DNA from 3 places in the Metabacillus sp. YM-086 genome. Region 1 is predicted to be linked to each of the others. Evidence: predicted binding sites of a transcription regulator. Region 1 holds the regulator's gene; each other region holds the start of a gene.
What was found. Region 1 encodes Rex, which represses fermentation and respiration genes when NADH is low (regulators of the CRP and FNR family bind a similar motif). Its sites were predicted from a motif close to TTGTGAAATATTTCACAA; they were not measured.

Region 1 (7,906 bases):
CTATTCTTCTTTGCTTTTGTCTTTCAAGTTTTTTTAATTCTTTTTCTTGTTGATAACTTAGTTTCCCCTCAGGTTCTTGTCCTGATTTTTTTTGGATGGGAGAGTCATTTCCTTCCTGCTCTAACCGTTCATGTTCAAGTTGTTCTTCCTTTTTTGTAAGATAATAATCATAATCTCCTAAGTACTCAGTAAGATGAGTGCTAGAAAGCTCATAAACTTTTGTGGCAATTCTATTAATAAAGTATCTGTCATGAGAAACAAAAAGGATTGTACCAGGAAAATCGATTAAAGCATTTTCTAAGATTTGCTTACTATCTAAATCAAGATGGTTGGTTGGCTCATCAAGAATTAGGAAGTTGGCTTTTTGTAGCATCAGCTTAGAGAGTGCGACTCTTGCTTTCTCTCCTCCGCTTAGTGCAGATACAGGCTTTAATACATCGTCACCAGAGAATAAAAAGTTTCCAAGAATTGTTCGAATTTCCTTTTCGGTCATTTGTGGATATTCATCCCACAGCTCGTCTAAAACTCGTTTATTTGATGTAAGATCGGCTTGTTGCTGATCATAGTAACCAATTTGTACATGTGAGCCAAGAGAAAAGGTACCAGTCAACGAATCTAATTTTTGAATAATTGATTTTAGTAAAGTTGATTTCCCAATTCCATTTGGTCCGACTAAGGCAATGCTATCACCGCGGGATATAGAAAAGGAGATGTTAGAGATAACAGGATGAACATTGTCATAGGAAACAGAAATATGATCAGCTTTTAACACATCGTTACCGCTTTGTCGGTCAATATCAAACTGAAAGCTTGCTGATTTTTCATCACCTAGAGGCTTGTTCATTAACTCCATCTTCTCTAGCTTTTTCCTTCTGCTTTGGGCCAGCTTTGTAGTTGAAGCACGAGCTAAGTTGCGTTGAATAAAGTCTTTTAGTTTTGCTACCTCTTCCTGTTGCTTTTCAAAGCTTTTTAGCTCCTTTTCATATGAGTCAGCTTTTTGCTTTAGATATTGGCTGTAGTTTCCAATAAATCTTGTGCTTGTATGGCGGCTGATTTCATATACTTGTGTAACAATCTTATCTAGGAAATATCGGTCATGGGAAACAATTAGTATTGCTCCAGGGTAGTTTTGTAAATATTGTTCTAACCAGGTTAATGTTTCAATATCAAGATGGTTCGTTGGCTCGTCCAATATTAAGAGATCAGGCTTAGTAAGTAATAGCTTACCTAAAGCAAGTCTTGTTTTTTGGCCACCACTTAAAGAAGCAATTTTTGTTGTCGGATCAAAATGATGAAATCCAAGGCCATGTAGAACAGAACGTATATCAGCTTCATATTGATATCCGCCTTCTTCCTTAAATCTAACTTGAAGGGTATCATATTCTTTTAAAAGCTGTTCAAACTTTTGTGATTCAGTGGCCGGATCAACTGTTGCCATTTTCTGTTCAAGATTTCGCATTTCTTGTTCCATTGATTTGAGACCTTTAAACACTAAATTCATTTCTTCCCAAATCGATAATTGAGATTCAAGCCCGGTGTCTTGAGCTAAATATCCAACCGAAACATCTTTAGGCTTAATAATTTCACCAGAATCATGGGACATGGCTCCGGAAATAATTTTTAAAAGTGTTGATTTCCCTGCTCCATTACGACCAACAATCGCAACTTTATCTCTCGTTTGTACTTCCAACTTAATATTCGATAAAATAGGGTCAGCACCAAAGTATTTACTAAGTTGATTTATTTGTAACAATATCATTGTTTTCACCTCTACTAATGCTTTAAGTGTAGCTTAGTTTTGGGGTGCCTGTCACCACCCGAATTTTGTCGACGGAAAAGAAAAGTGCTCTCGATTCAAGTGTGTCATATACTCTTAGATGTTAAACGGGTGATTCTTGCTTTTTGTATCCATATAATTGTCACAATAACAAAACAGACAGAAGCTAAAAAATAGTGTATAGTCTAATATAAGGAGATTTGTATATGTCAGATTTTACTCATTTTAATGAACAAGGCCGAGCAAAGATGGTTGATATTTCGGCTAAAGAAGAGACTGTTAGAACAGCTCAAGCTAAGACAAGTATTCAAGTAACAAAAGAGGTTTATGAAAAAATGATCAACCATGAAATAGGAAAAGGTGATGTATTATCGGTTGCACAAGTAGCTGGAGTTATGGCAGCTAAGCAAACATCACAGGTTATTCCTATGTGTCATCCAATTTCAATAAAAGGTGTAAACATTGAGTTTGAATGGGATGCTCGTGATACGAATCATTATACTCTATTGATCTCAGTTACTGTGAAAACAAAGGGAAGTACAGGTGTTGAAATGGAAGCGTTAACCTCTGCTAGCATAACAGCACTAACTGTTTATGATATGTGCAAAGCAGTGGATAAAGGAATGATTATAGGCCCAACCTATTTAGTAGAGAAAACAGGTGGTAAAAGCGGCGATTTCCTAAGAAACGAAATATGACATGGATTTTACTAGTATCTCCAAAATCCTATAAGCATTGTCATATGTGTTTGTGTGAATGTGAGGGATAAGATTGAATATAGACCAAACGAAAATACCGCAGGCAACTGCTAAGAGATTGCCTTTATATTATCGGTTTTTAAAAAATTTACACTCGTCAGGAAAGCAACGAGTCTCATCCGCCGAGTTAAGTGATGCAGTAAAGGTAGATTCAGCTACAATCCGAAGGGATTTTTCATATTTTGGAGCTCTTGGAAAAAAAGGATATGGATATAATGTAAATTATTTGTTATCCTTTTTTAGAAAAACATTAGATCAAGATGAGATAACGAAAGTATGTTTAATTGGAGTAGGGAATTTAGGAACGGCATTTTTACATTATAATTTCACTAAAAATAACAATACAGTTATTTCTCTAGCTTTTGATGTAGACGAAGATAAGGTAGGTACAGAAATTGGTGGGGTACCGGTTTTCCATTTAGATGAGATGGAGCATCATCTTCCTGATGATGTTACAGTTGCGATTTTAACTGTACCAGCACCAGTAGCACAATCTATCACAGACCGTCTCATTACAAAGGGTATTAAAGGAATATTAAACTTTACACCAGCACGGTTAAACGTGCCGGATGAAATAAGAATTCACCACATAGATTTAGCAGTGGAGCTACAGTCACTAGTTTATTTCTTAAAACATTATCCTCATGAGGAGAAATAACTAATAACCATTATAGAAAAGGAGGTGGATTCGATGCCAACAGTAGGAATCGGAAGCCTTTTACTTATCGTATTCGTAGCATTACTTATTTTTGGACCAAAAAAGCTACCTGAACTTGGAAAAGCAGCAGGTAATACACTTCGTGAATTTAAAAATGCAACAAAGGGCTTAGCAGACGATGATGATGAGCAAGACAGCAAAAAAGAGAAAAAGGAAGAAGTCAAGTAAGATAGGATGAACCGATATGAAACATGATGAAATGTCGGTCATGGAACATATAACCGAACTAAGAAAACGACTCGTTATTGTTGTCGTTTTCTTTTTCGTAGCGGTTATTGCCGGATTTCTCCTCTCCAGACCGATCATTATTTATTTGCAGCAAACTGATGAAGCAAAATCACTAACATTAAATGCTTTTAATTTAACAGATCCATTAATGGTTTATATGAAGTTCGCTTTCATAATAGCATTTGTTATTACTTCACCGATTATTTTGTATCAGCTCTGGTCGTTTGTTAGTCCAGGATTATATGAAAAAGAAAGAAAAGTGACATTAAGCTATATTCCTATTTCACTTTTGTTATTCTTTCTCGGGATTTCCTTTTCTTACTTTATCCTATTTCCGTTTGTGATCGACTTCATGGAAAGAATATCAACTGACTTGGATATTAATCAAGTCATCGGAGTGAATGAGTATTTCTCGTTCTTATTACAGCTTACGGTGCCATTTGGTATCCTGTTTCAATTACCGGTTGTGATTATGTTTCTAACTAGATTAGGCATTGTCACTCCTATGTTTTTATCAAAGGTTAGAAAATACGCATACTTTGTGTTGTTAGTTATTGCAGCTTTAATCACACCACCTGAACTAGCGTCACATTTGATGGTTTCCATACCGCTGTTTATTTTATATGAAATTAGCATCTGGATTTCGCGTATTTCCTATCGAAAAGCACAGAAGATGCGTTTTGAAGAAGAGAACATAAAAAAATGAGACTCGTGAAAAGTCTCATTTTTTTATGTTCATTTTTTTAATTTTTCTTGATAAAGTAAACATCCGAATCGCAACACCAATATCGAAGGTTGCGATTAGCATTAATAAAATAGTTGGAAAGGTAAATATTCCGTCCTGGGCACTGTTTATTGCTAGATAAGTAAATAGCAACCCCATAATCAAATAAAAAATGGCCATGGAAATAGGGTTTGTTCTCATGATAAAAAGCCTCCAATAATTACTTGCATTTGTTCCATTTGCTTCATCATTCTTTCTATATCTTCCTGGAATACAGTCTGGATAATAACGACCATTGTATTCATAGCGACATGAGCAAAGATTGGGACGAGTATTCGTTTTGTTTTAACATAAAGAAACGCGAACGTGAATCCCATTGAACCGTACAATAGAACATGCTGTGGTTCACCATGTAATAGTGAAAAAATAAGTGAACTAATAACAGCAGCAATAAAGAAGTTTGTCTTAGTATAAAGTACCCCAAAAAGAATTTTTCGAAAAATAATTTCTTCTAGTATAGGACCTAAAATTGAGGTCACAATGATAACCAGAGGTGAAACCTTAATAACATTAACAATCATTTGAGTGTTCTCTGACCCAGCTTCGACCCCAAATACATTTACTTCTATGTTTGCTGCAACACTTTGTACAAATAAAGCTAAAAAGAAACCTGCAACAGCCCACCCGATTGAAGCCCCAACAGAAGATGGTTCCCCTCGGAAGCGGCTTTCTGAATGACGGTCGTGTCTTAAAAGAAAGAGAATAATGAAGAAAGCCAATGAAAAGCTGAGGATTGTCCAATATGCAAACCTCTCAACTGTGGTTTCTCCTATATTTAATAGGTCTAATAACCTTATTCCTAGAAACGATGATAGCTGTAGTAGCATATATGTTAATAAAATAAACCAATAATGCCTTTTCATATTAGCCTCCTTGTAAACCATCGGTGATATAACAACGAATAATTATACCAAACTTTATTGTAACATACCCATATTCCATCCTATGTATGATATCTCTTTTCATGAGATAAAATGATTAAGGTTCAAAATGATACCGTTTTCTATTAGGAATTTGCCGAGTCGAAAAATAATAGAAAAAGTTCTCAAAAAAATTAAGCTTCATACTTGAAATTAAAAAGGAACTTATATAATATATTAATTGTGTTAGCACTCAAGATTAGCGAGTGCTAATAAAAAGGAAAAATTAATCAATTATTTATGAAATTGAGGAGGTTGTTTCACTTGTTAAAGCCATTAGGTGATCGCGTTATTATCGAGTTAGTTGAATCAGAAGAAAAAACTGCTAGTGGTATCGTCCTTCCTGATAGTGCGAAAGAGAAGCCACAAGAAGGTAAGGTAGTTGCTGTTGGTACAGGTCGTGTACTAGATAGCGGAGAAAAAGTGGCGCTTGAAGTAGCAGAAGGCGATCGTATTATCTTCTCAAAATATGCTGGTACTGAAGTGAAATATGAAGGTACTGAATACTTAATTTTACGTGAAAACGACATTTTAGCTGTTATCGGTTAATAGAACAGCCCTATATCATAGAACATTTTATAATCTTGAGGAGGTTATGTAAAAATGGCAAAAGATATTAAATTTAGCGAAGAAGCTCGCCGTTCAATGCTTCGTGGTGTTGACGCTTTAGCAGATGCTGTAAAAGTTACATTAGGACCTAAAGGACGTAACGTAGTATTAGAAAAGAAATACGGTTCACCTTTAATCACAAACGATGGTGTAACAATTGCTAAAGAAATCGAATTAGAAGATGCATTCGAAAATATGGGTGCAAAATTAGTAGCTGAAGTTGCTAGCAAAACAAATGATGTTGCTGGTGACGGTACAACTACTGCAACTGTTTTAGCTCAAGCAATGATCCGTGAAGGATTAAAGAACGTAACTGCTGGTGCTAACCCAATGGTAGTTCGTAAAGGTATTGAAAAAGCTGTAGCTGTTGCATTAGAAGAGCTTCAAGCGATTTCTAAACCAATCGAAGGTAAAGAATCTATTGCACAAGTTGCTGCGATTTCTGCTGCTGATGATGAAGTAGGTCAATTAATCGCTGAAGCAATGGAGCGCGTTGGTAACGACGGTGTTATCACAATTGAAGAGTCTAAAGGTTTCTCTACTGAATTAGAAGTAGTTGAAGGTATGCAATTCGATCGTGGATATGCATCTCCATACATGGTAACTGATTCTGACAAAATGGAAGCAGTTCTTGAAAATCCATATGTATTAATTACTGACAAAAAAATTACAAACATTCAAGAAATCCTACCAGTATTAGAGCAAGTGGTACAACAAGGTAAACCACTATTACTAATCGCTGAGGATGTTGAAGGTGAAGCATTAGCAACTTTAGTTGTGAACAAGCTTCGTGGAACATTCAATGCTGTAGCTGTTAAAGCTCCAGGATTCGGTGATCGTCGTAAAGCAATGCTAGAAGACATTGCGATCTTAACTGGCGGTGAAGTGATCACTGAAGAACTAGGCTTAGATCTTAAATCAGCTAACATCGATCAATTAGGACGCGCTTCTAAAATCGTTGTAACAAAAGAAAACACAACAATCGTAGAAGGTGCTGGCCAAGCTGATCAAATCGCTGGTCGCGTAAGTCAAATCCGTTCTCAATTAGAAGAAACAACTTCTGAGTTCGATAAAGAAAAATTACAAGAGCGTCTTGCTAAATTAGCTGGCGGTGTAGCAGTTATCAAAGTTGGTGCTGCAACTGAAACTGAATTAAAAGAGCGTAAACTACGTATCGAGGATGCTCTTAACTCTACTCGCGCTGCAGTAGAAGAAGGTATCGTTTCTGGTGGTGGTACTGCTCTAGTGAACGTATACAATAAAGTTGCTGCTATTCAAGAAGAAGGTGACACTCAAACAGGTGTTAACATCATCCTTCGTTCTCTTGAAGAGCCAGTACGTCAAATCGCTCACAACGCTGGTCTTGAAGGATCTGTTATCGTTGAGCGCTTGAAAAACGAACAAGTTGGCATCGGCTTCAACGCAGCTAACGGCACATGGGTAAACATGTTCGAAGCTGGTATCGTTGACCCAACTAAAGTGACTCGTTCTGCACTTCAAAACGCAGCATCTGTAGCAGCTATGTTCTTAACAACTGAAGCTGTTATCGCTGACAAACCTGAAGAAGGCGGCGGCATGCCTGATATGAGCGGCATGGGCGGCATGGGTGGAATGGGCGGCATGATGTAAGGCTTCCTTAGCCAAACATCGACTTCCATTCTGTGAAGTAGTCATGTGAAAAATCTATATCAATAGCAATAACCACTTCCTATAAAAATTAGGGAGTGGTTTTTTGTGTTATTAAAGTTTGCGTATCAAGATTGTTGGATGACAGACGTTTCAAGAACACAACAAAAACGAATATCAAAAATTTCGAAATACTTTTAGGGGAATTTATAATTACGACATTGAGAACCAAGTGGTTAACGTTGGGGACATAACATATATGTTTTAGTGGATCTCTAATTACAACAAGTAATATATACCACGATTGATGATTTTTAATAAGATCAGTTTTCCCTAAATGGAACAGAATATGGAGTAACTCTTGAATTAGTTGTAGATTACTACTGTGCAGCAAAGGTTCTCATTAGCAACCAACATTTTGAGGTAATAATTAAAAGGAGAGCATCTCTTTTATCATGGGATGCTCTTTTTTAATGGAATAAGGAC
Region 2 (7,906 bases), on a different contig from region 1:
CCTTTGCTTGAAGAAATGTCGGATAGTGGAAGAAGCTTCTTTTCCGTAACATCTTGTTGAATGGCACTAACAAAGTGGTTGTAATACATGTATAGTTCGTCATATGACCCGTCTGCGAACATGTTTACTGCTCCACTTGCAATGTCCTTAATGCTAGCAAAAGAAGTTTCATCACCAATACCAGTAATTTCGGAAATAACGTTCATACCACGCTTTTTAAAGAAATCACGGCCCATTTTACCGATTGCAATAATGACGAATTCATCATTTGACTTGTGACGTTTTTGAATAGATTGGTAAACAGCACGTAGTACACTACTGTTAAAAGCACCTGCTAAGCCACGGTCTGATGTGATCACCAGGTAACCTGTTTTCTTAACTGGTCTTTTTTCTAGCATTGGATGACTTACGTCTGTGCTACCGTTTGCGATGCTTGCAACAACCTCCTGGATTTTCTCCATATAAGGTCCAAATGCCTTTGCATTGTTTTCTGCACGGTTAAGCTTTGCAGCTGAAACCATCTCCATCGCTTTTGTAATCTGACTCGTCTTTTTAGTAGACGTAATTCTTGATTTTATGTCGCGTAATGATGCCAAAGGTTCTCACCACCTTTATTTAAAAATCATCTATTAACAGTCTGAGTGAAAGCCCTAGACGAGCCTTCACTCACAAATTATTATTGTTCAGAAGGAGCAAAAGTCTTTTTGAATCCTTCGATAGCCGCTTTTAGAGCGTCATCTTTTGGAAGTCCGCCAGTTGTACGGATTTCGTCAAGAAGATCTTTATGATTTTGTTCTGTGTATGCATGGAACTCATCTTCAAAACGAGTGATATCTACTACTGGGATATCATCAAGGAATCCACGAGTTAATGCATAAAGAATCATAACTTGCTTTTCAACTTTTAATGGTTTATTTAAACCTTGTTTTAGTACTTCAACAGTACGCGCACCACGGTTTAATTTTGCTTGTGTTGCTTTATCAAGGTCAGAACCGAATTGAGCGAACGCTTCAAGCTCACGGTATGAAGCAAGGTCAAGACGTAATGTACCAGCAACCTTCTTCATCGCTTTAATTTGTGCTGAACCACCAACACGAGATACAGATAAACCTGCGTTAATCGCTGGACGTACGCCAGAGAAGAACAGGTCAGACTGAAGGAAGATTTGTCCGTCAGTGATTGAGATAACGTTTGTTGGGATATAAGCAGAAACGTCACCAGCTTGTGTCTCGATGAATGGTAATGCAGTTAAAGAACCTGCGCCTTTTGCATCACTTAATTTTGCTGCACGCTCTAACAAACGTGAATGTAGGTAGAAAACGTCACCAGGATATGCTTCACGGCCCGGAGGACGACGTAGTAATAATGAAAGCTCACGGTATGCCGAAGCTTGTTTTGTAAGGTCATCATATACTACAAGAACGTGCTTGCCATTGTACATGAATTCCTCACCCATTGTAACCCCAGCATAAGGTGCTAAGAATAACATTGGAGCTGGTTGTGATGCAGAAGCTGTTACAACGATTGTGTAATCTAATGCACCGTGTTTACGTAAAGTTTCAACAACTCCACGAACAGTTGATTCTTTTTGACCAATTGCAACATAGATACATACCATATCTTGATCTTTTTGGTTCAAGATTGTATCGATTGCTACAGCCGTTTTACCTGTTTGACGGTCACCGATAATTAACTCACGTTGACCACGACCGATTGGTACAAGAGCGTCAATCGCTTTGATACCAGTTTGAAGTGGCTCATGAACTGATTTACGATCCATAACACCAGGTGCTGGACTTTCGATTGGTCTTGTTTTTGTTGTTTCAATCGGACCTAGACCATCTACAGGCAGTCCTAATGAGTTAACAACACGACCGATTAATGCTTCACCTACAGGAACCTCCATGATGCGTCCTGTACGACGAACTTCGTCACCTTCACGGATATCTGTGTAAGGTCCTAAAATAATAATACCAACGTTATTTTCCTCAAGGTTCTGAGCCATACCCATAACGCCGTTTGCGAATTCTACAAGCTCTCCAGCCATGACATTGTCGAGGCCATGAGCACGAGCGATACCGTCACCAACTTGGATTACAGTACCAACATCGCTTACTTTAATATCAGACTGATAGTTTTCGATTTGCTTTTTTATAAGCGCACTAATTTCTTCAGCTTTGATGCTCATGAGTTTCACCCCTATCTACAATCTGTTTGCGACCAATTGTCGCTCTATACGTTCAAGCTTACCGCTAACACTTCCATCATAAATACGATTGCCGATTCGTAGCTTAACGCCACCAATTAGTTTAGCATCCACAACGTTTTGTAAACGAAGTGAATTCTTGCCAATCTTTTTCGCAAAAGAAGTTGAGATAGCAGACAGTTCAGTATCTGATAATGGACGAACAGAGTATACGATTGCGTCCTCTGTACCGCGCACTTCATTTGCACTTTGTACGAAGTGGTTAACAATTTCTGTTACAACATCTACACGATGACGATCAACTAGTAAGTAAAGCGTATTAACAACCTGTTGTGAAAGGCTGCCAAATACTTCTTTTACGATTGATTTTTTCGCTTCATTTGTAACTTTTGGATGGTTTAGTACATCTATAAGTTCTTGATTCGTTGTAAAAACTTCTTTTACAACGAGCAATTCGTTTTCGATTTGATCAATAACATTTTGTTCTTTTGCAAGTTGAAAAAGAGCTACCGCATAACGTTTTGCAACGATTCCATTACTCATCGACCTTCGCCTACCTCATTGATGTAGTCGTTAATCAATTTTTCTTGTTCTTGTTCGTTCAACTCTTTTTCGATTACTTTAGAAGCAATAAGTACTGATAATGATGCAACCTGTTCGCGTAACGCAGCAACAGCATTTTCTTTTTCTTGCTCGATTTCTTTTAGAGCCGAGTCTTTTAGACGTCCAGCTTCAGAACGAGCTGCTTGGATAATCTCTTCTTTTTGTTGCTCACCAAGCTTTTTCGCATTTTCCACTAGAGCTTGAGCTTCTTGACGCGCTTGTTTTAATAACTCACGTTGCTCTTCAACTAGTTTCTGTGCTTCTTTATTTCTATCTTCAGAACTATTAATTTCATTTGCAATATGCTCTTCACGTTGCTTCATAATGCCCATAACTGGTCCGAATGCATACTTACCAAGTAATCCAAGAAGGATTAAGAACATTAAAAGCTGAAATATGATATCACCTGTGTTAAGGCCGCCTGTAGACGCACCTAAAGCAAGATCAAAAGTTAACATTGCTCGGTTTCACTCCCTTCAAGAGTTCCATGATGGGTTGATAGATTACGGCTTCCGATGAACTTCTTATTTCTGCGTCAGCTCCATCGTCAGCATCCTCACGTACGGTCGTACGCTCCGGTGCTTCCTCAGTCGCTTACTTGAACTAATCGTTCCTCGAAACCCTTTTATTCTATACATAGGTTTAAAGTAAACTAAGTTTTTCAATAACTAGTTAAATTATTTGTGCATAAAGGAATGGCGAAGGTTCGCTTTGAATGATCTTCGCCATATGAATTCTTTTAACTTATCGAATTATTGACCCATTACGATGAATGCGATAACTACCGCGATGATTGGAATCGCCTCTACTAATGCTACCCCGATGAACATTGTTGTTTGAAGAGTTCCACGAGCTTCAGGTTGACGTGCAATCCCCTCTACTGTACGAGATACGATAAGACCGTTACCAATACCAGCACCTAGTGCCGCTAAACCAATTGCAATTGCAGCTGCTAATAAACCCATTGTTTAATTTCCTCCTTTAATGTATGAAAAAATAATAGTACTTTAAATTTCGTTCAAAAAATTGAACATATATTGATTAATGGTCATGACTCACTTTGTGTGCCATATAAACCATCGTTAACATAGTGAAGATAAATGCCTGGATTGCACCGACAAAGATACTAAATCCTTGCCATACTAGCATTGGTATTGCAGCTACAAGAGAGCCGATAATACCACTTCCAAAACTTTCAGCATAACCGCTTGTTGCTAGACTAACAAGCAAGCCTAATAAAATCTCACCTGCAAAGATATTCCCGTAAAGACGAAGACCAAGCGTTAATGTGTTGGCAAATTCCTCAATAATCTTTAATGGGAACATAAATGGCATCGGTTTAAAAAAGTCCTTACCATATTCAGATGCACCTTTCATCTTGATTCCATAGTAGTGTGTTAACGCTACTACTAGAATTGCAAGAGTTAATGTAATGGCAGGATCTGCTGTTGGTGATTTCCACCATAAATCGTGACCCACAACAATTGCGAAAGGTAAGCCGAGCATATTTGCTACGAATACATACATTAATAATGTCATACCTAACGTTAAGAAACGTCCGCCTGTTTGCCAATCCATCGTACTGCCGATAATATTTTTCACAAAATCGACAATCCATTCAACAAAGTTTTGCATCCCTGTTGGTTTCATTGCTAAATTACGTGTTGCCGCAAATGCAATGAGAAAAACGATTAAACTAGCAATCGTAATCATTAAAACGTTGGATAAATTAAAATTTAGACCTAAAAACTCTACCACAGGAGCTTCGTGACCCAATAGATCCACCTCTCTTCCCAGCTAAGCGCGTGACTGTTGAATTACATAATCTATCATAATAACGATATACATCGTCATTAATCCAAAAATAACACTAATCAAATCAAAATACTCGGGAAACTTTATCGCAAAAAAAACTGCGACCCCGGCTGCTGCCATTCGTGAAGTTGTCCCTAACGAACCCGCTTTCCTACCTTCAGTTAATGCGTCATCAAACTGCTTATGCTTTCTCACCATGATCCAGAGATTGTATAGTGTGATGCATGTTCCCAATATTAATCCTAGGAAAACAGACTGATATTCCGTGAATCCCCAACCTAAAACGTAAATGGCCAGTAGATAAAATATGTATTTTCGATATCTGCGAAACATCAGATGCATATCAAACATGAATTCTTTATTCTCCTGAGAAATAGTGGTTGACTAACTTTAGCATGGCATAAACACCTGCGGCTAGTCCTAGCAGAAGGCCTATGATTAAAAACAACGGTTCTGTTTTAAAATAATCATCTACCCACTTCCCAGCAAAAATACCAATTAAAATGGAGCCAACTAGTTGGGAAAGGATAGCTGACATGAGGCCCATCGCGTGTAACGGATGGCGTTTTTTTTGTCGCATTTTATAAATCCTCACTGTAGATTTATAACGGAATAAGGGGTTATTTACGGGTTTTTGTCAGAATTGTAAACCTTATCATTATACCCTCGTTTAGCATACAATAGCGTATATGTGATGTCAATGTGTTTAAAGTTAAAATGTTCACAATCTTATCGAATCCTCACAAATCGTTCACAATTACCCTCAATAACCCCCTTGACTAGGTACATTCACTTAATTATTCACCAAGTAAAATATCTGTTTCTATCAAGTCCTCTTTCCCACTTTTATTTGCAAAGATGACTCCTTTATAGTTTCCTTCAGGTATATCAAGTTCTTCTAGCTTCACTTCCTTCTCAACTAACCCACGGGGAGCATCGTGCAGCCAGTCTAAATAGCCGACAAATGCCAAAGTATCCTGATCGTACAAGGCAATCCCCACTTCATCCGCCCCACCTGGTAAGTACATCCGGTATTTATAAACCCCAGGCTCATCACTATAAGCAAATTCAAAGCCCATAATTCTCGGATAATTCGGCTCATCTACAACATACGCATAAGGAACTTCAATATCATTTCCATCTTGCTCTATTGTTATCCATCCTTGATGAATACCAGGCTTTAGCCTGCTTGGAGTAAGATCCAGACTTATTTCAACTTGTTTTTTCTCACCGGGTTTGATGCTTGTGGTTTTTGGCAGTTTCCACCTGACTCCGGGTTGATTTTTTGGCATATCAAAAGCGACATGCTCTTCTTCTCTAGATTGATTATCAATTGTAATTGTTGCTGTTTTCTTCGTTCGTGGATGATTTGTTTCATATTGTCCAAACGTTAATGAACCAGGATATACAAGAACGTCTGCCTCAACAGCTTCCTTTATATTAATCCTTCCAGCGCCTTGTTCATTTGGTTTTAACACGTTTTCATTAGCATCTGTTAATTTGGTTGCTGTGTTCATCAAGGCTGCTTTAATTTGCTCTGGATTCCAATCTGGGTGGGCCTGTTTGATTAAAGCGCATGCTCCCGCCACATGTGGCGCCGCCATGCTCGTTCCGTGTAAGGCTAAATAACCATCTGGAACTGTGCTTTCAATTGCTACTCCCGGTGCGACAACATCTGGTTTTATCGCCCACGTACTTGTAACAGGACCTCGCGAGCTAAAATCAGCAAGCTGGTCTTCTTCTTTCTTATACTCTGTTCGTATACTAGGATGCTGCTTCAGCTGCTTTCTAATCGCCGCCCCATCTTCTTTCGATATGGAGGCAACCGGTATATCGAGCGGTATCTCCAATGCCCCTGCAAAGTTTCCTTTTACATTATTAGAAATGAGCACCGCTTTAGCTCCTTGTTCTTTTGCATTTAGCACTTTTTCGGTAAAAGAGATTTTCCCTCTTTCCACTAAAACTATTTTTCCTCTCACGGAATCTTTCATATCTTTTTTATAACCTAAGGCTGCATCAACAATCTCGTCTAACCCTTTTAATTGCCACGGCTCCGCTCCTTGCAATGAGTGAATGGTGATCTCTCCTTTTATTCCGCCCACTTTTAGATAAGGCATATGTAGCGGAGGTGAAGACGCACCAACAGAGATCGCTTTTGAAGATGTTCCTGGAGAACCTACTGTCCAAAGGCCAGGACCTGAATTTCCGCTAGAAGTAACTGCAACAATTCCTGCTTCAACAGCTCGATCAAGCGCCAAACTTGTCGGCCAATCCGGACCATTCACATTGTTACCTAGCGATAAGTTGATAATATCTACTTTATCTTTTATCGCTCGATCAATTGCAGCAATCACTTGATCAGATGTTCCTATACCACCGGGTCCGAGCGCGCGATAAGCCACAATTTCTGCTTCCGGCGCCACACCTTTCAGTTTTCCATTAGCGGCAATAATTCCTGCTACATGTGTCCCATGAATTGTTTCACTTCCGTCCTGAGCCATTGTTTCCATCGGATCTTGGTCACCATCTATGACATCAAAGCCACCAAGATAACTTCTTCTTAAATCAGGATGATGATAATCAACACCCGTATCAATCACAGCAACCTTTATTCCCTCACCAGTTAAGCGATGCTCACTTCGATCAAATAAGCCTCTCACATCTTCACCACCGATGAACGGAACACTTTCATCAATCTGTGATGCATAAGAAACGACAGAACTAGAATGAATAACGGCCCGATCTTTTTTCAAGTTCAAGATGTCATCGGTACGACCTTCAATTGAAAAGCCATAAAAAACATGCTGATAGGTTTGGTTGATCGTTAGTCGAGAGAAGCTTTCTATCTTTTTTTGGAAAGAATGAAAATCCTCTTTTTTGACGATTACCATCACTTTTTGAATTTCTTCTTGTGTTTTATTTGGAAGTGGAGGCCTGTTTGGAAAGGTTTCTCCAATTGCCATGTTAGGAAAACAAATTGTTGTCACAAGCATGATGTAAAGTACTTTTTTTATTCCCATCTTGTTCCACCTCCTTTATAGTTTGTTCGCTCAAGGAAAAAACATGTACAAAAAAAGGCCAGAATCTAACAACTGTGTTAGATCTGACCTTTTCTTCCTTCTATTTTGTTCCGTATAGACGGTCTCCAGCATCACCTAAGCCTGGAACGATATACCCGTGATCGTTTAACTTTTCATCTAAAGCCGCAATAAAGATATCAACATCAGGATGAGCTTTTTTTACAATTTCTACACCTTCTGGAGCAGCAATTAAGCACATGAA
Region 3 (7,906 bases), on a different contig from region 1:
CGGCGGCTTTACAATTGATAATCCAAATGCCATAGCAAGCTGTGGATGCGGATCATCGTTTAGAACAGCTACAAACACTGGAACGCCTGAAAATTGCTAGACATTCATGAATGATAGAAAAAAGCTGTTTACTTTTGTGGTAAACAGCTTTTTCTATTAACTAAATAAACTCGTACTGTGTAATGGCTGGACACGTGCTTTTGGATCCATATATGCCTTAGCATTGTTAACTGCTGTTGGAGCCTCACCAAATCCACTTGCAATTAGTTTAACCTTGCCATCATAAGTACAAATATCTCCAGCTGCATAAATTCCTTCAATGTTCGTTTCCATTTTGGAGGTAACAACAATCGAGTTTTTCTCAATTGTTAAACCCCAATCTTTAATGGGCCCAAGTGAGGAAATAAATCCAAAATTAACGATTAGATCATCAATTTGTAAGACTTCTTTTCGATCTCCTTTCACTTCCTCTAATACTACTTGAGAAATTTCCTGCTCTCCAATTAGCTCAACAGGAACAAATGGAGTTAAAACCTGTACCTTCGATTTCATCAATAATTCAACACTATGTTCATGTGCTCTAAATTTATCTCGTCTATGTATTAAACTTACACTTTTTGCAACAGGTTCGAGCATTAATGCCCAGTCAACGGCAGAGTCTCCACCGCCAAGAATAGCAACATTTCTTTCAGCAAATTTATTTAAATCATCAACAAAGTAATGTAAATTTTGATTCTCATATTTTTCACTTTCCTCAAGCTCGAGTTTGCGAGGCTTAAAAGCACCATTGCCTGCTGTAATGATGATTGTTTTTGTATAATGAACTTCATTATTAGTGGTTAATTTAAATACTCCATCAGCTTGTTTCTCAACTTGTTCAACAGCTTGATCTAAAACAACTGTTTGCTCAAACTGACCCATTTGCTCCTTCAAATTGTCTACAAGCTCTTGAGCTCTTATTTTTGGGAAGCCTGCAACATCATAGATGTATTTTTCAGGATATAATGTAGAAAGCTGACCACCTAATTGTGGAAGGCTCTCAATGATTTTTACACTTGCCTGTCTCATTCCACCGTAGAAGGCAGTAAATAATCCAACAGGTCCACCACCAACAACGGTAATATCATAGACTTTAGGATCTTCTTTCATATCTCATCCTCCTTTAAATTTTATTGTGAAAATCCATAAACTTTCACTTGAAATGAATGACAATCCATAAGACAAAATTCTTCCTTTTTCGCAGTTTAAAAACGCATTGAATAAAAGTAGTATCAAAAATCCATGTATTATAAATTATACGAAGAAAAAAACATAGTCTTTTGTTAGAAAAAATAACTTGAAAAAATATTGTTGAATGGCTAATATGATCTATAGGTGTATTTATATATATTATACGTAGCAGATACCAAGGTATGCATTGGTAAGTGAATGTTTTCACAAAGTTTTATCTCTTAAATAAAAATAAAATTGTGGTTTTAAGTCGAATATAGTAATAGACATTATTCGATTCAATTCAACAATTTTAAAAAGAAAAGGTGGATGTATTTCGGTGAAAAAACCAAGAGTCGTTATATTAGGTGCAGGTTATGGTGGGTTAATTACAGTTACACGTTTACAAAAATTAATTAGTGTTGATGAAGCAGATATCACATTAGTGAACAAAAATGACTATCACTATGAAACAACATGGTTACATGAGGCTTCAGCTGGTACGTTACATCATGACCGTGCTCGTTACCAAATCAAAGACATTATCGATACAAATCGTGTGAAGTTTGTTCAAGATACAGTTGTATCAATCGATAAAGAAGCGAAGAAAGTTGTTTTAGAAAATGGTGAGGTTGAATATGACTATTTAGTTATTTCACTAGGTGCTCACCCTGAAACATTTGGCATTCAAGGTTTAAAAGAGTATGCATTCGGAATCACAAGCATTGACTCTGCTAGACAATTACGTGAGCATATTGAATATCAATTTGCTACATATAACATGGAAGCAGAAAAGAAAGATGAGCGTTTAACAATTGTTGTTGGTGGAGCTGGCTTCACTGGTATTGAATTCTTAGGAGAGCTTGGAAACAGAATTCCAGAGCTTTGTAAAGAATATGATGTTGACTTTAAAAAAGTACGTATTATCTGTGTGGAAGCAGCGCCAACAGCATTACCAGGATTTGACCCTGAGCTAGTTGAGTATGCTACGAATCACTTACAGAAAAAAGGCGTAGAATTCATGATCGGTACAGCTATTAAAGAATGTATCGAAGAAGGAATTATCGTTGCAAAAGGTGAAGAATTAGAAACAATTAAAGCAGGTACTGTTGTTTGGGCAGCTGGTGTTCGTGGTAACAGCGTTGTGGAAGAAGCTGGATTTGAAAACATGCGTGGTCGTGTAAAAGTTGACCCACAATTACGTGCGCCGGGACATGAAGATGTATTCATTATTGGAGATTGTTCTTTAATCATCAATGAAGAAATTAACCGTCCATATCCACCAACAGCACAAATTGCTATGCAACAAGGTGAAACATGTGCGAAAAACCTTGCATCAGCCATTCGTGGTCGTGGAGAAATGGCATCTTTCACTCCAGATATTAAAGGATCTGTTGCATCATTAGGTGAAGACGATGCAGTTGGTGTTGTATTTGGTAAAAAATTAGTAGGTACTAAAGCTTCATTTATGAAGAAAATGATTGATAACCGTGCTTTATACATGGTTGGTGGTCCTTCATTAGTATTGAAAAAAGGAAAATTCAACATTTTATAATAGTGGTGAAAAAGAGACGAAGGCATTTGCCTTTGTCTCTTTTTTAAAAGGTAAGAAAGTATAAAATTTTGTACGTAGTTTTAGTGTCTAGCTCCAGCAGTCTGACTTTTTGGCAAAAAGTCAGATGCCTAGCCCCGAAGCACAGGACGTGCAAGTGCAGTCAATGCGACAGGACGTCGCGTTTTTGACTGCCTCGAGGTCATAAGCCAATTTGGATAGAAGGCAAAGAGAGCGCCTTCTATTCCAAATCGTCTTATGCTTGTCGGGGCTGACCAAGGCGCTTGCGCTTTTCTTATTTCTCTATGTGTTAAAATAATAAAAAAGGGGGGCTCTATAATGACTGAATCCAAAAGGGGAAATGTATGGTTGGCTGTATCGGGAATAGTTACTAATCATGAAGGAGAATGGCTTGTTGTTAAAAAGAAATATGGTGGACTCAAGGGCAAATGGTCTTTTCCGGCTGGATTTGTTAATGAAGGGGAAACCATTGATGATGCTGTTTTACGGGAGATTAAAGAAGAAACAGGCATCTCGGCTAGTATAGTTGGAGTTGTCGGAATTCGTTCAGGGGTAATAAAAGAAGTGATTAGTGATAACATGGTCATTTTTTCATTATCGGCAGAATCAAATGAAATACAGGTACAAGAAGAGGAATTAGAGGAAGTAGCTTTTATACATCCTAAAAAGTTAGTAGAGGACAAAAACTCATCTCTCTTAATCACGAAACTAGCATCTGACGTCATTGAAGCAAAGTTAAATAAATATGATCAATTTAATCCTGGGGATCATTTTGGATATACAACATATACTATGTTTTTATAATATTCGCAAAACTATGATAAAGAGAGGATTTTAAAGAAAATCTTAAATGTATTCGCTTACACAAACTTTTTTGTCAGATTTCCTCCCTTTATAATTGTCAGAATAATTGGTATATTATTAAAAACCACTACGATCCTAAAGGGGAGACAGAAATGAACACAATAAAGGTTGATACAAAGGAATGCCCATATTGCTCTGGAAAAGGATATTTTCAACTAATACTAGGTGGCTCTGAAACATGTAATAACTGTGATGGTACAGGGAAGAAGTCATAAAACGTTCACTGACAAAGCATTGACTGTCTATCGTTAGTTCAGTACACTTAATAGTGGTGTAATGGAGGTGATAGGCATGTTGAGCTTACCGGTTTTATTAATTTCCATGTTATTATTTTTAGTCTTATTTTTTGGTATTGGATTTTTATTGAATATGCTTTTACGCATGTCTTGGATTATGGCTATTGTGTATCCAATTGTATGCATTTTCATAGTAGATAACGTCAAATTTATAGAGTATTTTAGAAGCCCTAGTGATTCATTCTCACAATTAGGGGATAAAATAATGTCATTAGCTTTAGCTGATTTATTAATTTTATCCTGCGGACTAATCGGTGCGATTCTCTCAGGAATTATTATTAAAATGCTTCGTAAAAGAGGCTACCAGATGTTTTAATATACTTATCAACAAAAGTCTGACAATGAATTGTCAGGCTTTTTCTGTCTTTTAGGACATTAAAAACTGCAGAAATTAGTATAACGCTAGGATATCCAGCTGACGAGGCACTTTCGCTTTGTTCCTTTTGAATTCAAAAAAACAGAGCTGGTAAAATATACTTTTCTCTATTTTGAATACTTTTTTCACAATCTGGGAACGAATAGATTTGTGAGAGGAGTGTTTAGGAAACATATGATCAGTATAAAGAGAGTTAGTAGAAGATTAATCATGACATTATTATTTCTAGGAGCATTAACAACAACATATAGCGCAATTTCAGGTGTTGAGGCTAAAGATCTCTCCAGTTGGTATTATAATCATAATGAGGATTTTAATGAAAAACTAGTTCATACACACACTGAAGCTGAAGAAAATGAAACTTTCCGTTTTCTAGGACTTACCTTTAAAGCTATGAACAGTGAACCATCGATTAGAACACAGGTGTCTTCAAGTGTTGAAGCAGTTAATCAAGAGGTTTCACTGGAAGAAGCAATTGATTGGTCACAGTATCCGACTAGAAAGGTTGTGGCAACTGGTTATACGGCAGGTGTTGAGTCTACTGGAAAGCAGCCCGATCATCCTAGCTATGGAATTACCTATTCCGGAGTAAAAGTAAAAAGAGATCTATATTCAACAGTTGCTGCAGATTTAGATGTGTTTCCTATTGGTACTATACTTTTTATTCCAGGCTACGGATATGGAGTTGTGGCAGACAAGGGTGGAGCCATTAAAGGAAACAAATTAGATTTATATTATGAAACCGTTAAAGAGGTTTATAATAATTGGGGTAAAAAGCAAATAGAAGTATACGTTGTTCAAATGGGTGATGGAACATTAACGGAACAACAATTAAAAAATTTAAACGAAGATGAATCAATGCAAGTGTTTAGGCAAAAATATATAAAAAATAAGACAAAAAGCTAATGAAAAAGCATTAGCTTTTTGTCTTTTAATTAGGACGGGGATAAATATCAGGATGCAACAAATAGGCAAGTTTTTGTAAACCAAGGATAAGCCGTGGAGAGGGACGGCAAAACAATGATTCCTCTAATAAATGGAGTTGGTTCTTTTGAACGGCTTGAAGGGTTTGTGCCCTTTCCCTTTTTAGTACATGTGACAATTTCATTCTAGATTGCTTAACTCCAACCCAGCATAAACAAAAATATTCTGGGTCTCGATTCAGGACATCGTCCCATGTTGTCTGTACGCTAGCTAATTCAACATCTTCAAAAATGTTTCTTGCTCCTGCTAATCTGCTTAGCTCAGTTAACCAGTTGATTTGTCCGGGGGAAAATATTGGGTTCGGCCACCATTCAAAGAAAATGGAAGGTGGGTTTGGTATCTCATCAGAAATTTCCTTATATGTTTGAAGAGTAGCTTGAAAATTTTTTATAACATCTTCTGCTTCCTTTTGCTTTCCGGTTAATCTACTTAACGTGTGAAGATCATTGGAGATATCTTGAAATGATTGAGGGTTAAAAACAATATGCGGAATTTTCCTCTTTTCCAATTCTTCAATGTTTTTTTCCATTCCAGGAACACTAAGAGAAGCTAACACTAAATCAGGGTGGTATGATTCCAACCTATCCATATTAATGGAAAGGTCTGGGCCTAAACGTGGAAGATGTGATAAATCCAGAGGCCAATCAGAGAAATCATCCAGGGCGACTAATTGCTCCTTTAAACCAAGATAAACTGCAAGCTCCGTATTGCTGGGACAGATGGATATAATCCTCATGTAAAGCCTCCTTACAGAACAAAAAGGTAGTGTAACAATAGGGCTAGAAGAATACCAGTTAATCCTCCAAAAAATACTTCAATCGGCTGATGTCCAAGTAGCTCCTTCAACTTTTTTTGTTTATCTTGTTCAGCCTTTTTAGGCCATACCTTGGCTTCCTCAACAAATCGGTTAAAGTCAAGAACAAGCTGATTAAGAACGGTTGCTTGTTCACCAGCGTGACGTCTTACTCCTGTTGCATCAAACATCGTAATGATCGCAAAAATAGCAGAAATAGCAAAAATGGATGAACCAAGTCCGTGATCAAGAGCAACTCCTGTTGAAAGTGCAGTTACAGCTGCTGAATGAGAGCTTGGCATTCCCCCAGTGCTTGTAATTAGTGACCAGTCCAGCCTCTTTGAAACAAAGAAATAGATCGGTACCTTAATAAACTGTGCAAAGAAAATGGCTGCCAGTGCAGCAAGTAAAGGAAAGTTGTACAATAATTCCAAGATTAAGCTCCTTTCGTTTTTAGGTCAGTTATGTAGTATAAAAACTCTTAATAGAAAGAGAATTGCTAAAAAGATTTTCTTCATTATAGCATATACATTGTCAGAATAAGGTGAAGTTTGGTAGTTGGATTTGTCATATTACACTTTTTTAAATATGTGCTATACAATAGAGATACATACATAATGGAGGTGCTATGATTGTTTAAAGTTATACAAGCAGCAAATGCAAGTGAACTTAACGATAACGATACATTAGTTATAGGGCTATATCAAAAAACGAGCAAACTCACTGGATATGCAAAAGAACTTGACGAGAAATTAAATGGTCAAATAACAGAGTTAATGAAGGACGGAGATCTCTCAACAAAATATAAATCCGTTACTAAACTACATACCCTTGGAAAACTTGCTGTAAAACGTATCTTCTTTGTTGGCTTAGGGAAAGAATCAGACATTACATTTTTTCGAGTAAAAAAAGCTTTTGGAGAATTATTTCAGACGATTCAACAAGCAAAGCTCCAACATATAAGTGTAGCGATAGACACGTTCATAAATGAAAGAATCAACGACGTTGAAGCAGCACATGCTCTTGCCGAAGCTTTCTCCTTATCAACTTATAAGATTTTAGATTATAAACAAAAATCAAATGAACCTGAAAAAAATATTGAAAATATTTCTGTATTGACTGAAAAGGAAGATAGCCTTGAAATGAAATCTGCACTTGAAGTTGGTTATGCTTTTGGTGAAGGAACAAATAGTGCAAGAACGCTAACTAATATGCCACCAAATCTTCTAACAGCTACAGAGCTTGCTTCTTATTCAATTGAATTAGCAAACAGATATCAATTTGAATACGAGGTTTTGGAAAAAGAGGATATGGAACGACTTGGTATGGGAGCTCTCCTAGCGGTCAATAAAGGATCAGAAGAGCCACCTAAAATGATTGTCTTAAAATATCAGGGAAAAGAAGAGTGGACAGATGTAATTGGACTTGTAGGAAAAGGAATTACCTATGATACAGGTGGCTACTCCATTAAGCCAAAGGATGGAATTGTCGGGATGAAAACGGACATGGGGGGAGCAGCATCTGTGCTTGGAGCTATGCAGATCATCGGTGAAATGAAGCCTGAACAAAATGTTGTAGCAGTAATCCCTTCTACAGATAATATGATTAGTGGTGGTGCATTTAAACCTGATGATGTGATTGTGTCATTAAGTGGAAAAACGATTGAGGTTTTGAATACTGATGCAGAAGGTCGATTGGCGCTTGCTGATGGGATTACATACGCAAAATTTCATGGAGCTAGTTATTTAGTTGACGTTGCTACATTAACAGGTGGCGTAATTATTGCGTTAGGAACAGAAACAACTGGTGCT

Region 2: a site for Rex is predicted at 5,334-5,351, ahead of ACEWK1_RS09990 (AtpZ/AtpI family protein). Genes of this name have one in related genera too.
Region 3: a site for Rex is predicted at 1,423-1,440, ahead of yumC (ferredoxin--NADP reductase 2). Genes of this name have one in related genera too.

Annotation. Positions count from the first base shown of each region.
Region 1 is NZ_JBLUOI010000042.1:4,563-12,468, forward strand. It holds gene ACEWK1_RS17015 (ATP-binding cassette domain-containing protein) at 1-1,759, opposite strand, end outside; gene moaC (cyclic pyranopterin monophosphate synthase MoaC) at 1,984-2,475, shown strand; gene ACEWK1_RS17025 (redox-sensing transcriptional repressor Rex) at 2,549-3,193, shown strand; gene ACEWK1_RS17030 (twin-arginine translocase TatA/TatE family subunit) at 3,227-3,421, shown strand; gene tatC (twin-arginine translocase subunit TatC) at 3,438-4,187, shown strand; gene ACEWK1_RS17040 (YdiK family protein) at 4,203-4,406, opposite strand; gene ACEWK1_RS17045 (CPBP family intramembrane glutamic endopeptidase) at 4,403-5,128, opposite strand; gene groES (co-chaperone GroES) at 5,450-5,734, shown strand; gene groL (chaperonin GroEL) at 5,789-7,423, shown strand.
Region 2 is NZ_JBLUOI010000017.1:39,258-47,163, forward strand. It holds gene ACEWK1_RS09955 (F0F1 ATP synthase subunit gamma) at 1-596, opposite strand, end outside; gene atpA (F0F1 ATP synthase subunit alpha) at 677-2,188, opposite strand; gene ACEWK1_RS09965 (F0F1 ATP synthase subunit delta) at 2,204-2,749, opposite strand; gene atpF (F0F1 ATP synthase subunit B) at 2,746-3,267, opposite strand; gene atpE (F0F1 ATP synthase subunit C) at 3,562-3,774, opposite strand; gene atpB (F0F1 ATP synthase subunit A) at 3,851-4,585, opposite strand; gene ACEWK1_RS09985 (ATP synthase subunit I) at 4,607-4,975, opposite strand; gene ACEWK1_RS09990 (AtpZ/AtpI family protein) at 4,983-5,204, opposite strand; gene ACEWK1_RS09995 (S8 family serine peptidase) at 5,422-7,644, opposite strand; gene upp (uracil phosphoribosyltransferase) at 7,745-7,906, opposite strand, start outside.
Region 3 is NZ_JBLUOI010000046.1:26-7,931, forward strand. It holds partial or broken gene ACEWK1_RS17910 (HesB/IscA family protein) at 1-100, shown strand, start outside; gene yumC (ferredoxin--NADP reductase 2) at 157-1,149, opposite strand; gene ACEWK1_RS17920 (NAD(P)/FAD-dependent oxidoreductase) at 1,550-2,764, shown strand; gene ACEWK1_RS17925 (NUDIX domain-containing protein) at 3,101-3,586, shown strand; gene ACEWK1_RS17930 (YuiA family protein) at 3,739-3,861, shown strand; gene ACEWK1_RS17935 (YuiB family protein) at 3,938-4,258, shown strand; gene ACEWK1_RS17940 (3D domain-containing protein) at 4,493-5,224, shown strand; gene ACEWK1_RS17945 (cobalamin-binding protein) at 5,250-6,038, opposite strand; gene ACEWK1_RS17950 (divergent PAP2 family protein) at 6,050-6,529, opposite strand; gene ACEWK1_RS17955 (leucyl aminopeptidase) at 6,728-7,906, shown strand, end outside.